Regions from separate parts of the Rahnella sp. R3(2024) genome, predicted to be linked through region 3. Evidence: predicted binding sites of a transcription regulator. Region 3 holds the regulator's gene; each other region holds the start of a gene.

What was found. Region 3 encodes ArgR, which controls arginine synthesis, uptake and breakdown. Its sites were predicted from a motif close to ANTGAATAAAAATACANT; they were not measured.
Region 1: a site for ArgR is predicted at 1,870-1,887, ahead of argA (amino-acid N-acetyltransferase). Genes of this name have one in related genera too.
Region 2: a site for ArgR is predicted at 2,092-2,109, ahead of argF (ornithine carbamoyltransferase). Genes of this name have one in related genera too.

The regions. Positions count from the first base shown of each region.
Region 1 covers NZ_JBHGBU010000001.1:1,226,944-1,231,609, reverse strand. The annotation lists gene ptrA (pitrilysin) at 1-440, shown strand, start outside; gene argA (amino-acid N-acetyltransferase) at 511-1,836, opposite strand; gene amiC (N-acetylmuramoyl-L-alanine amidase AmiC) at 2,065-3,297, shown strand; tRNA gene ABSH60_RS05465 (tRNA-Met) at 3,436-3,512, opposite strand; tRNA gene ABSH60_RS05460 (tRNA-Met) at 3,586-3,662, opposite strand; tRNA gene ABSH60_RS05455 (tRNA-Met) at 3,734-3,810, opposite strand; gene mltA (murein transglycosylase A) at 4,033-4,666, shown strand, end outside.
Region 2 covers NZ_JBHGBU010000001.1:2,688,059-2,692,724, forward strand. The annotation lists gene ABSH60_RS12215 (sugar phosphorylase) at 1-879, opposite strand, end outside; gene argF (ornithine carbamoyltransferase) at 1,053-2,060, opposite strand; gene rraB (ribonuclease E inhibitor RraB) at 2,229-2,654, shown strand; gene ABSH60_RS12230 (glycoside-pentoside-hexuronide (GPH):cation symporter) at 2,871-4,301, shown strand; gene ABSH60_RS12235 (family 43 glycosylhydrolase) at 4,315-4,666, shown strand, end outside.
Region 3 covers NZ_JBHGBU010000001.1:1,632,166-1,636,831, reverse strand. The annotation lists gene mpl (UDP-N-acetylmuramate:L-alanyl-gamma-D-glutamyl-meso-diaminopimelate ligase) at 1-217, shown strand, start outside; gene yhcN (peroxide/acid stress response protein YhcN) at 520-783, opposite strand; gene yhcN (peroxide/acid stress response protein YhcN) at 974-1,237, opposite strand; gene argR (transcriptional regulator ArgR) at 1,720-2,190, opposite strand; gene mdh (malate dehydrogenase) at 2,652-3,590, shown strand; gene ABSH60_RS07325 (helix-turn-helix transcriptional regulator) at 3,657-3,929, opposite strand; gene ABSH60_RS07320 (DNA-binding protein) at 4,608-4,666, shown strand, end outside.

The sequences.
Region 1 (4,666 bases), 410 kb from region 3:
GTTTCCTGCTGCAAAGTAACAGTAAGCAACCGGACTATTTGTATCAGCGGTACCTGGCCTTTTACCCACAGGCTGAGAAGCGTTTGCGGGAAATGAAAGATGCCGAGTTTGTTCAGTACAAACAGGGTCTGGTGAATGAAATGCAGCAGCGTCCGCAAACGCTGGATGAAGAGTCAGACCGCCTGGGCAATGATTTCAGCCGTGGGAATGCGCAGTTTGATACGCGCACCAACGTCATTCGAGTCATTGCGGGGCTGACGCAGACGCAGCTGGCGGACTACTTCCATCAGGCAGTGATTAAACAGGACGGACTGGCGATGTTGTCGCAAGTTTCCGGCAATGACAGTAAGACGCCGCAGTATGCGGCGCCGGAAGGGTTCAAAACCTATGCCGACACCTCGACACTGCAGCAAACCCTGAAATCTCAGACTTCACATTAATGTGAGATTAGTGAGCGGGGAAACTAAAAAGGGCGCATTTGCGCCCTTTTTAGTATGTGCACCAGAGCGCTTACAGTTCGGAAATTAAGATCTTCGACCGGCGCTGATAGTTGTACATTTCCTGCTTTTGAATCGGCAGAACATCAACTTCAGCCGGTTTGAAGCCGCGTTCCTGGAACCAGTGAATGCTGCGGGTCGTCAGCACGAACAGGCGGTTCAGCCCCATTTGTTTTGCCTGACTGGCCACCCGCTGCAACAACATTTCACCGCGTGACGAACTGCGGTAATCAGGATGAACTGCCACGCAGGCCATTTCCCCGATACCTTCATCGTGGAACGGATACAGCGCCGCACAGGCAATGGTCAGGTTATCCCTTTCAATAATCGTGAATTTATCGATTTCCATCTCTAGCTGCTCGCGGGAGCGACGAACCAAAATACCTTGTTGTTCAAGCGGGCGGATAAGCTCGAGGATCCCGCCGATATCGTTGATCGTTGCACGGCGTACCTGCTCCGCACTCTCCATCACAATTTGGGTACCGATACCGTCACGCGAGAACAGTTCCTGAATCAGCGCACCGTCTTCCTGATAGCTGATCAGGTGGCTGCGACGCACACCGCTGCGGCAGGCTTTAACCGCGCCACGCAGGAAACGCACTGTTCCCGAAAGGTAATCGCCGCTGGCTTCCATCTTATCAATGCGTTGCTGCGCATCGTTCGGGAACAACTCAGAAATGATATTCCCTTCCTCATTAATCACGCCCTGCGACGAGCAGAAACCGATCATCTTTTCGGCTTTCAGCTTGATGGCCAGTTGCGTCGCCACTTCTTCAGACGTCAGGTTAAAACTTTCTCCGGTAACGGATACGGCTACCGGCCCCATCAGCACGATGGCATTGCTGTCGAGCTGGCGGTGAACGGCCTCTTCATCGATGCGACGGATACGGCCACTGTGGCAATAGTCGATACCGTCATCTACGCCCAGGGGTTGCGCGATAATAAAGTTACCGGAAACAACATTGATGTGCGCACCCTGCAGCGGAGTATTATTCAGGCTCATCGACAGGCGGGCGGTGATATCCAGCTGTAACAACCCCGCAGCCTGCTTCACCAGCTCGAGTGTACGGGCATCGGTAACACGAATATTTTTATGATAAATCGGCTCGCAGTGATGCTCTGCCAGATTCTCATCGATTTGCGGACGGGCACCATACACCACCACCAGCCGGATACCTAAGCTATGTAACAGCCCGATATCATTGACGATGTTGCTGAAGTTCTCATGTTCAATGGCTTCACCACCGAGCATGACAACGAATGTTTTGCCACGGTGAGCATTTATGTAGGGAACGGAGTGGCGAAATCCCTGGACCAATTCAGTGCTACGTTCCTTCACGGCAAAACCTCATTTGAATTTTTATTCGTAATTTTTGTATTTTTATTCTTTTGAGGCTGTGTGGCAAGTAAGAAATCTCTGTTTTTCTATTAACAACGATTACAAACACTCAACAAATTGATTTATCAAAATAATGTTAAGGAATGACATGCAGGGAAGGATTAGTTAAAATTCCCAAACTGAGTTTTTTATCATCACTTTTGATTTTTGTAACCTGTTTGAGATTGCATGACTGACGATAACCACAACCCCGGAAGACGACGACTTCTTCAGACCGTAGCGGCTTCCTGGATGCTCAGTGTGAGTAAAGTGGGGTTTGCCGCCAGTTCACAGGTTATCGCCGTGCGCATATGGCCTTCCTCGACATACACCCGCATCACTCTGGAATCCAGCACTCCTCTGAAGTATAAGCAGTTTCTGCTGAGTTCACCTGCGCGTGTGGTTGTGGATATTGAAGGTGTACAACTGAATAGTGTGCTCAAAGGTTTGGGCGAAAAAGTTCAGCAAACCGACCCGTACATTCGCCAGGCGCGGGTAGGGCAGTTTGATGCCCAAACGGTACGCATGGTGCTTGAGCTCAGGCGCCCCATCAATCCCCATGTGTTTACACTCAAACCGGTCGCAGAGTTCCACAATCGTCTGGTGGTTGATTTGTACCCTGAAGAGGGGGCGGTCAGCGCTGAAGATGATCCGCTGCTGGCATTACTGGAAGATTACAACCGCGGGGACGTGGCCAGAACATTGCCGCCGGAAACGGCGAAAGACGGGCAGGCAGGGCACAGCCGCCCTCTGGTCATTATGTTGGATCCCGGTCATGGCGGTGAAGACCCCGGCGCAATCGGCAAGTATAAGACCCGTGAAAAAGACGTTGTCTTACAGATCGCACGTCGTTTACAAAAACTGATCGCCCGTGAAAAGAACATGAAAGCCTACATGACCCGTAATGAAGACGTGTTTATTCCGCTGAAAGTGCGGGTCGCCAAGGCGCGAAAGTTGCGGGCTGATTTGTTTATTTCCATCCATGCTGATGCTTTTACCAGCCGTGCCGCCAAAGGTTCATCCGTTTTTGCTCTGTCGACCAAGGGCGCGACCAGCTCAGCAGCACGTTTTCTGGCGCAGACTCAGAATGAATCCGATCAGATAGGGGGTGTCAGTAAAAGTGGCGATAAGTATCTCGACCATACGATGTTCGATTTGGTGCAGACCGCGACAATCAACGACAGCCTGAAATTTGGCAAAGAAGTACTGACACGAATGGGCAAGATTAACCCGCTGCATAAAAACAAAGTGGATCAGGCCGGTTTTGCGGTACTGAAAGCGCCAGATATTCCATCGATTCTGGTGGAAACTGCGTTTATCAGTAACATCAATGAAGAGAAAAAACTGCGCACCGCGCATTTTCAGCAGCAGGTTGCAGAATCAATACTGGAGGGGATTAAGGCGCATTTCGCCAATGGCTGAGTGCCTGCAATGAATTGGATATTAAGGATAATGCGAGGAAAAATGTCGGGGCTGGTGCGCTGTTAACTCAATCTTCAGATACAAAAAAACACCCGTTAAGGTGCCTGATGTTTACGTCTGACTGATTGTTTTAGTAGTTGGTTGCGGGGGCCGGATTTGAACCGACGACCTTCGGGTTATGAGCCCGACGAGCTACCAGGCTGCTCCACCCCGCGTCCGTCACTACTTAATACTGCATTTACTTCTTCACATTATTCGAACTCAGCGTAATAAGCATAAGTCTCGAATTGGTTGCGGGGGCCGGATTTGAACCGACGACCTTCGGGTTATGAGCCCGACGAGCTACCAGGCTGCTCCACCCCGCGTCCGTAGCACTTCTTACTTCTTTACTTCATCGTTCAATTCAATCGGGCATTTTATTGCCTGCGAATCGAATTGGTTGCGGGGGCCGGATTTGAACCGACGACCTTCGGGTTATGAGCCCGACGAGCTACCAGGCTGCTCCACCCCGCGTCCGATGGAGGCGAACTATACTCCCCATGAGATTTCGCGCAACCCTTTATTTGGATTTATTCAAATAAACCACCTGGTTGCTGACTTTTTAGGCATAAATTCCTCTATTGCTTCCCAATTTGGCCGAGGGCACTTTTTTCGGCTATTGCAATTCCTTTCTGATAGGCCGTTTGTTATCGTTTCGCCAGTCAATTCCCATGAAAGTAAGAGAGCGCGGCAATAATGAAAGGACGTTGGAGTAAATTTCTGCTGGGTGGTTTGGTTGTTGCGGTGCTTGCAGGTTGTTCCTCGCGCCCGACCGACCGGGGTCAGCAGTATAAAGACGGGCGGCTGGATAACGCGCTTGAATACGTCAATGAGCCGAATGCGACAGGCAAACCCGTCAATGCCCTGGATTACTCCAATCAGGTCGCCGCGGTACAAATTGCCTCTTCTTCCTTATATGGCAGAAATAACCCCACTTTCCAGGCCGTCCAGCAATGGCTGCGTTCAGGTGCTGATACCCGTAACCTGAGCCAGTACGGCATCAGCGCTTATCAGATGGAAGGGGCTGATAACTTCGGTAACGTGCAACTGACCGGCTATTATACGCCGGTGGTACAGGCGCGTTACACGCGTCAGGGTGAATTCCAGTATCCGTTGTACCGTATGCCGCCTAAACGTGGACGTCTGCCTGATCGCGCCTCGATTTACTCAGGTGCACTGAGTGAAAATTACGTAGTGGCCTGGACTAACTCCCTGATGGATAACTTCATGATGGAAGTGCAGGGCAGCGGCTATGTGGATTACGGCGACGGGCGTCCGTACATGTTCTTTGGTTATGCCGGGAAAAATGGTCACGCTTATCGCAGTATCG
Region 2 (4,666 bases), 1.1 Mb from region 3:
ATCGCCTTCACCGAAATAACTGATGTTTTCGTGATGCGGAACGTTGGTTTCGGTAATCAGCCGCGTGCCGGGGATCACTTCATCCAGAATCGTGCGCCACACTTTGATGATGTTGTGCGCCTGTGGCAGGTGAATACAGGAGGTTCCGGCTTCCTTCCAGATATACCCGATGGCATCGAGGCGAATAGACTGCCCGCCGCTGGCCGCGTATTGCAGCAGCACGTCGATGCTTTCCAGCAGGACCTGCGGATTTTTGAAATTAATGTCCACCTGATCTTCGCTGAAGGTTGTCCACAGGTACAGCTCGGTGCCGTCGGCTTTGATAAAGGGAGAGAGCAGCGGCGAGGCGCGCGGGCGCACAACCCGGCTGTAATCGAGTTCAGGGTTGGCGTCGATGAAATACCCTTTGTAATAGGGATCGTCGTGCAGATAGCCTTTCATCCAGTCGCTTGAACGCGAGATGTGATTAATCACGCAGTCGAACATCAGATTAAAGTTCTCTGACAGGTGGTGAATGTCAGACCATCCTCCGAGATTTTCGTCGATTCGCCGGTAGTCGATCACGCTGAAGCCGTCATCCGAGCTGTACGGGTACATCGGCAAAATATGGATGTCGCTGATAATGTCGCGCAAATAGGTGTTAGCAAAATGATTCAGCGTCGCCAGCGGCGGTTGCTCGCCCTGACGGATATTGTCGCCATAAGTAATCAGATAAATATTCGTACCGTCCACCCAGCCGGTGGTGCGGTGTTTGCCGTAATCCCATTTGTTGGCGAGATGCAGAATCTTTTTCAGCAGATCGGCGATGTGTTCCCTGGGGTAAATCCTGCTTAACAGGCTTTCCAGCCGCAGGACATACTCAAGATTTACTGAGCTCATATCGGTTCCTTCTCACTGCATTTCTGTTTTTCTGACAAAGGCGATAAAACGAAAGCGCTTTAAAAAGGTTAGTTGAAAATGACCGGCTGTGGCGACAAAAGGGGGGATAACGGAGAATTCTGGAGGAAAAAGGCGGCATCATCCGCAAAAAAGTCGGGATGATGCCGTGGAATTTATTCTGTACCGAGTGTGGCAACCATGACGGCTTTGATGGTGTGCAGACGGTTTTCCGCCTGATCGAACACGACGCTGTGGCGGGACTCAAAGACGTCGTCAGTGACTTCCATACCGCCCTGCAAACCGTATTCTTCGGCCATTTGTTTGCCGAGTGTGGTCTGATCATCGTGGAAAGCAGGCAGACAGTGCAGGAATTTCACGTCAGGATTGCCGGTCAGCGCCAGCATCGCGCTGTTCACCTGATAAGGGCGCAGCAGGTTGATGCGCTCCTTCCAGGCCTCTTTCGGTTCACCCATCGACACCCAGACGTCGGTATAGAGAAAATCCGCGTCTTTTACGCCGGTGGCAATGTCTTCGGTGAGCGTGATCGTGCCGCCATTTTCATTTGCGAGATGTTGACAGGTCGCGACCAGTTCGGCATCGGGCCAGCATACTGACGGTGCCACAAGGCGTAGATCCAGCCCGCACAGCGCGGCAGCTTCCAGCAACGAGTTGCCCATATTGTTACGTGTGTCGCCCAGATACGCCAGGCGCATCCCTTTGAGCGGCTGATTTGGCAGATGCTCCTGCATGGTCAGCAGGTCGGCCAGCAGCTGTGTCGGGTGAAATTCATTGGTTAAGCCATTCCATACCGGCACGCCGGAATATTCCGCCAGCGTTTCCACTTTATCCTGACCATAGCCACGATACTGAATACCGTCGTACATGCGGCCCAGTACGCGGGCGGTGTCTTTCATCGATTCTTTATGGCCGATCTGGCTGCCACTGGGGCCGAGATAAGTGACTTTTGCCCCCTGGTCATATGCGGCAACTTCGAAAGAGCATCGTGTGCGGGTTGAGTCTTTTTCGAAGATGAGCGCGATGTTTTTGCCTTGCAGGCGGGCTTTCTCAGTGCCATTTTTCTTTGCCGCTTTCAGTTCAGCGGAGAGTGTCAGCAGGGACGAAATCTCTGACGGGGTAAAATCCAGTAACCTGAGAAAATGACGTTTACTCAACAAACTCATGATGTCGCTCCATAGCGCGTAAGCATTTCGGATTGAATTAAAATTCAATTTATATGTATGAATATGCAATTACAACCCCGCAGAGAAAACTTTCTCTTTAATAGTGGAGGCGCGCTCTATGGTGTGTGAAAATAGCGTACAAACGTCAAATTGATTGAGGACTGAGAAATGGCAAACCGTGAATTGCTGGAAGAACAACGTGAAGAAACTCGCTTAATCATCGAAGAGCTGCTGGACGATGGCAGCGATCCTGACGCGCTTTACACCATTGAACACCACTTATCTTCAGAAAAGTTCGAAGTTCTGGAGAAAGCGGTCGTAGAAGCTTTCAAACTGGGTTATGAAGTTTCCGACCCGGAAGAGCTGGAAGCTGAAGACGGTACTGTCATGATGTGCTGTGACGTGATTAGCGAAGTGGCGCTGAATGCCGAGCTTATCGACACACAGGTTGAGCAACTGATGAATCTGGCCGAAACCAACGGCGTTAACTACGACGGTTGGGGCACTTACTTCGAAGGCGACGACGACGAAGAAGGTGAAGAAGGCGAAGACGAAGATTTTATCGACGAAGATGATGACGGCAAACGTCATTGATTGAGTCGGGCTTCTGAATTCCGATTCATGAAGAAAGAAAAGGCTGCCGGAGACGGTGGCCTTTTTTGTTTGTGCATGACAGCCCCCTTTGTGACTCCCTTCGCATTAAGCAAATTTCATAAACCCTAAGTGAAATATGGTTAAATTCAACGCACCTGCCAAAAGTTAACATACCAATTCTGAAAGATATTCTACCTCATGGTGTGGAGTCAGATTATGGCAGCCGTAAAGAAATTGTCTGTTATAGAAAAACTTGGTTTTGGTATGGGAGACGCCGCTTGCGGGATCGTTTATTCCTCCGTCACGATGTTTCTGACCTACTTTTATACCGATATCTACGGGCTTTCCGCGGCAGCGGTCGGGGTGATGTTTCTGGTCACACGCATTCTGGATGCCGTCAGCGATCCGCTCACCGGTATTGTTGCGGACCGCGTGAAAACCCGCTGGGGGCATTTTCGCCCGTGGTTGATTTGGTTCGCCATTCCTTATGCCGTGCTGGCGGTGATGACGTTCACCACGCCTGATTTTGGTCATTCCGGAAAACTGCTTTATGCCTACATTACTTATTCGCTGCTGATGCTGTGTTACACCTTTATCAATATTCCTTACTGCGCGCTGGGTGGGGTGATTACCACGGATGATAAAGACCGGCTTTCTGCACAATCCTACCGGTTCACGATTTCCTCACTGGCGGGTTTACTGGTTTCTGTCGGTACTTTGTGGCTGGTGGATTATTTTGGTAAAGAGAATCTGCAGGCCGGATATCAGGCGACGATGGCGGTGATGGGCGCGATTGCGGTGTGTATGCTGGTGTTCTGTTTTTGTTTCACCAAAGAACGCATCACGGCGGAGGATACCCGTCAGGTATCGGTGATGAGTGATTTGAAAAATCTACTGTCGAACGATCAGTGGCGTATTGTCGCGATTATCACCTTTTTCTCCAGTATGGCCGGAGTGATGCGCAGCTCCGCCACGTTGTATTACGCGACGTATCTGATGCTGGATAAGGGGCAGAGTCTGGTCAGCGGTACGGCGATGAAAAGTACATTTATTACCACCAGCGTGGTCGGCACGATATTCGGGGCGATGGCGGCGGGGTATTTTGCCAAACGGTTCAGCACGCTGGCGATGTTTAAAAATATCAACCTGCTGCTGGTTCTGACGGGCGTTGTGATGTTTTTCGTACCGCCGAAATTCCTGCCGGTGATTTTCCCGTTGTATTTCATCATTGGTTTTTTACACCAGATGTACCAGCCGTTTAAATGGAACATGATGGCCAATGCGGCGGATTATGGTGAGTGGAAAACAGGGCGGCGGATCACCGGCCTCTCTTTCTCAGGGAATCTGTTCGCGTTAAAACTGGGGATGGCCTTTGCCGGGGCGTTCGTCGGGTTCTCACTCGGCTGGTTCGGTTATCACGCTGGTGCAGAAACCCAAACCGCGCTGGCAACGACCGGCATCATCGGTCTGCTGACCATCGGACCTTCAGTGTCCTATCTGATCCTCTATTTCCTTGCCCGCTTCTACAAACTCGATGATGCCACGATGAAGAATATTCAGACGGATCTGGCGAAACGCAGCGGTGATATTGCCCGCGAGCAGGAAAACGCAGCCGGTAATCTGGCGCCTGTGATGGCGGTTAAATAAGGGGGAGATGAATATGGAGAAGATTAACCACGCTGGCTGGTGCGCAGATTTGGGTGACGGGCGTTATCAGAACCCTGTTTTGCATGCGGATTATTCGGACCCGGATATTGTTTGTGTGGGCGACGATATTTATATGGTGGCCTCGAGTTTTAACCATATTCCGGGCCTGCCCGTTCTTCATTCAACCGATCTGGTGAACTGGAAAATCATTAATCACGTCGTACAGCGGATTAACTCGCCGGCATACGACAGCATGCAGCCTGGTAAAGGGATCTGGGCGCCGAGTATTCGTTATCACAACGGGCTTTTTTGGGTGTTTTACAGCATGCCCGATGAAGGCATTTTTATGTCTTATGCCGAAGACC
Region 3 (4,666 bases):
GCCGCAGCATATTCCGTGGCAGGTAGCAGAAGTGGCTGAACACTGTATACAGCCTGCGCACTGGAGTGCCGATGTGGATTCGCTGGTGGATATGGTGATCAAGGCCTCGCTGCCGGGCGATCATATTCTCGTCATGAGTAACGGCGGTTTTGGTGGCATCCACGGAAAACTGCTGGAAGCTCTGGCCGCAAAAGCGAGCCTTACACAGCAGCCATAATGTCTTCCTCAACGGCCTCAAAGCACAGCATCTGCTGTGCTTTTTTTTGTCTTTATTCCGGGCAATGGCTTATCAACAGACAAAAAAAAGCTCCCAAAAAAAGCGTGGGAGCCAAAGGGTGTCGTCGGACAGGACGACGAGGGTATCGTTAGCAAGAGAGCACGGCAGTGGCAGTGTCAGCTCTCTCCCAGCCTCAACAGCATCGTTTTATTGAGACGATCTGTGGCTGTTGAAACCCGGTAACGCTAATTCATATAAATACTCAAGCAGTGGCTTTATTTCTGGGTAACGTACAGAAGATCTTACTGATAGATTTCTGCTGTCGCGTGATAAGCACCTTCATTATGGGCTTCGATCACACGATAAGATTTAGCGCCTTTGGCATCAGCTTTGTCAGACAGCTCCTGGCGAATATCGGTTGGTGCACCATTCACTCCGCTCACGCTGATCACGCCCATAGGTTGCAGATTTTCTGCTTGCTGATTCGTGATCAGTTGCGCGGCAGACGCACCGAAAGACACAGCAGACAACAGACTAAGAGCGGCGATAGTAGTGATGATTTTCATGATAATTTCCTGATTTCACTGACGTTGATGCAATTTGAGAGAGCAACGTCGATTCAAATGTAGATTTATCAGGGCTGTTAACTGCAGTTCAGGGCGCTTAAAGCGTGCGGGAACGTAAAACGGGCAGTGATAAATCTGTTTATTCACGGGCCTGATTTATTCAGGCCCCTTCGCGATGGCTACCGGAAAGTTACTGGTAGATTTCTGCGGTTGCGTGGTAGTTACCTTCCTGACGCACTTCAATAACGCGGAAAGCTTTAGCGCCTTTTGCATCAGCTTTGTCAGACAGTGCCTGGCGGATATCAGAAGGTGCACCGGCAACGCCGCTGACGCTGATCATCCCTTTCGCCTGCAGATTGGCAGCTTGTTCCTGACTAACAGGTTGTGCTGCAAATGCACCAAATGACAGAGCAGAGAGAATGCTTAATGTTGCGATTGTAGTTTTAACGTTCATGATTTGACCTCGTCGATTTTATTATGTGTTCCAACAACTGGTGTCTCACACCACGGAAATGAGTATACATCTAGTCACTCAAAATATTAATAGTTTGCTAATAGTTATTTGAGTGGTTATGTGTGTCCTATTGGTGTTTTTAATAACGGAAAGTAATAAAAAACGTCTATAAATTGTTCAATTGGTGTTGATTTTTAGTAAAATCAATAGATTGAATGAATTTGATTATCTGTGCTTATTTTTGGTGTGAATCACATCATTGAAATATTTATGTGACGGAAATGAGCCTGTTGTGACCGGCGTTAACAGAAGAGGGCATGCGCCTTGTACCCGTTAATGGTAGAAAACCGGTATTTTTGTGCGGCATTTGAAATGTGAGCAATATAAAGGAAGGGTAAAGAGGCTGGCCTGAGGTCAGAAATTCTGTTCTTCTGACCCCCTGCACAGAAAGGGCGCTTACACCCTTGTACTATTGAGGCGGCTTATAACTCTTGTTCGAACAAACTCAGGATCGCATCGTGCAGTTGTTTAACGCTGAAACTGCGGGCAGGCGTAATGAAAATCGTATCATCACCCGCGATAGTTCCGAGGATACCCTCTGATTTTCCGAGTGAATCAAGCAGGCGGGCGATCAACTGTGCTGCCCCCGGACTGGTGCGGATGACCACCATGGCTTCATTGTGATCGATGTCCAGTACCAGGTTCTTAAGTGGACTGGTCGTTGTTGGCACACCGATTTCAGCGGGCAGGCAGTACACCATTTCCATTTTCGCGTTGCGCGTACGCACCGCACCGAACTTGGTCAGCATCCGTGAGACTTTGGACTGGTTGATGTTTTCGAAGCCCTCCTCCTGGAGTGCGACGACAATTTCGCCCTGAGAACTGAATTTCTCTTCCTTCAGTAATGCTTTGAAGGCTTTGATTAAATCTTCCTGTTTGGCAGGATTACGCATTTTGCACCCTGGTCTCTTGATCAATGTTTGGCTGATTATGCAGATAATTGCATTTTTATGCAACAACGCAAGACATGGACAATCCAGAACTCACCGTTCTGCAAGGAATGTGACGGGTGTCGCGTTAGTGGGTTTTTCATGAATATGCCGAAATTGTGAATTTTGAGTAAGCCTTTCGCAGGAAGTTGGACTCAACCGATTTCGATTCAGCTCACACAATGAACCAAATTTAACCATTTATTAACCTGACGTCTTTTGCGGTGCTACTTTTAAGGGGTAGCTTTCCGATAAAAGTCATAAAAGACCGGATAAGGGCGCTTAGGTGTATTTTTTTACTTTCTAAACGACCAACCTCAGATTCTCTGCAGGTGAGCGATTGTTTTTAACAGCGTAAGTGATTAAGGTCACAACCAAAATAATTCCACGACACTTATAAGTTAATGATAAAAAAGGAGTATAGGATGAAAGTTGCAGTTCTCGGTGCTGCGGGCGGTATCGGTCAGGCCCTCGCGCTTCTGCTAAAGACCCAGCTACCTTCCGGTTCCGAACTCTCATTATATGATATCGCACCGGTGACGCCGGGCGTTGCTGTCGATCTCAGTCATATCCCTACCGCTGTGAAAATCAAAGGCTTCTGTGGCGAAGATGCCACACCTGCTTTGGAAGGCGCAGATATTGTCCTGATTTCAGCGGGTGTGGCGCGAAAACCAGGGATGGATCGCTCAGATCTGTTTAATGTTAACGCGGGTATCGTTCGTAATCTTATTCAGCAAGTGGCGAAAACCTGTCCGAAAGCCTGCATTGGCATCATCACCAACCCGGTCAACACGACGGTTGCTATTGCGGCAGAAGTGCTGAAAAAAGCCGGCGTCTATGACAAAAACAAACTTTTTGGCATCACAACGCTGGATGCGATCCGTTCTAATACATTCGTTGCGGAGTTAAAAGGTAAGCAACCGGAAGACATTGAAGTGCCGGTGATCGGTGGACATTCTGGTGTCACCATTCTGCCGCTGCTCTCTCAGGTACCTGGTGTGACGTTCAGCGAAAGTGAAATCACTTCACTCACCAAGCGCATTCAAAACGCAGGCACTGAAGTGGTAGAAGCAAAAGCGGGTGGTGGATCGGCAACGCTGTCGATGGGGCAGGCGGCTGCGCGTTTCGGACTTTCATTACTGCGAGCTATGCAGGGTGAAAGCAACGTTGTGGAATGTGCGTATGTCGAAGGCAATGGTGAGTATGCTCGCTTTTTCGCACAGCCTGTTTTGCTTGGCAAAAACGGGATCACCGAATTGCTGGACATCGGTAAACTGAGCGCATTTGAACAGCAGTCACTGGAATCGATGCTGGAGATCCTGCACAAGGATATCGAACTCGGCGAACAGTTTATTAATCACTGATTGCGTCTCTTTATAGATAACCGCCGGCTTATCCCGGCGGTTTTTTTCTTTTATCTCCCCTCGGATTTACTCTTGCGCAGCATTGGGTGTGCGGCAACGGCGTTCAATGATCTGAAAAGTCCTGGCGTCGAAATAGCGGCTTGGCCAGATGATTGAAGGATGTAGCCCCAGCGCATTCGCGATGAGCAATTCGCCCTTGGGCCATGGCCGTGTCAGAGCGTTTGATAAGGTGGAAGAGCTCAAACCTGCAGAGCGCGATACTGCCGCCAGGGTGGTTCCTTTCTTTCTGAGTGCAGCAATAATATCGGCCTGATGCCAGTCTTCGTTCCTTGTATTCATGATGGCTTCCTTATTTGTTTAATTTTATTCCGCGGGCATATTTATCGCACTTATACATTTAACGAGGGTTTGATTTATTTACGATCATTTAAATCTATGTTTCTTAAAAACCCTCATTGCTTTCATTTAGAAAAATACATTCTTATTGTGATTTAAACAAACAAGTAAATTCATGTTGCTTTTTGTGATTCATGTCTATTTTCATGATGTATCACGTGCAAAGTTGAAATTGATTAAAGTGGATGCGTTATCGGTATGCGTGTTTTTTGATCTTTAGCATTTATAAAAATAATAATTAAATGTTTTGAGTAGTTAATTTATTATAGTTGAATGATATTTAATTATTGATTTTTATCTTAAGTATTTGTTTTTTATTTATATTTTAATGGTGTTGATGTTTTTCTTTCAACATTGTAATGCTTCTTTCTAAAAAACTTCCTTTAAGCATATTCATGGTTTGTTGATAAAGATAATTCATGGAAACTTTTAAAGCAGCAGTGGACTCATTTCGAAAAATTGAATATCTTCTTTCCGTTAAATAGACGTTTTCCTTAAGTGGTGGCGTTAATATCTTCTCTAAAATAAACGTCGCCCGTGTCAGGAAAGCATCGTCATTATTCACATGGATTTATAACAGCAACTTTCTTATTGGTTTGAATGAGAAAGACAAGGAACGTTATGAAAAAAGAGTGGTTTGCAGCAAAGGAGTTGACCGGTAAAGAAGGGCTTCCGACTTC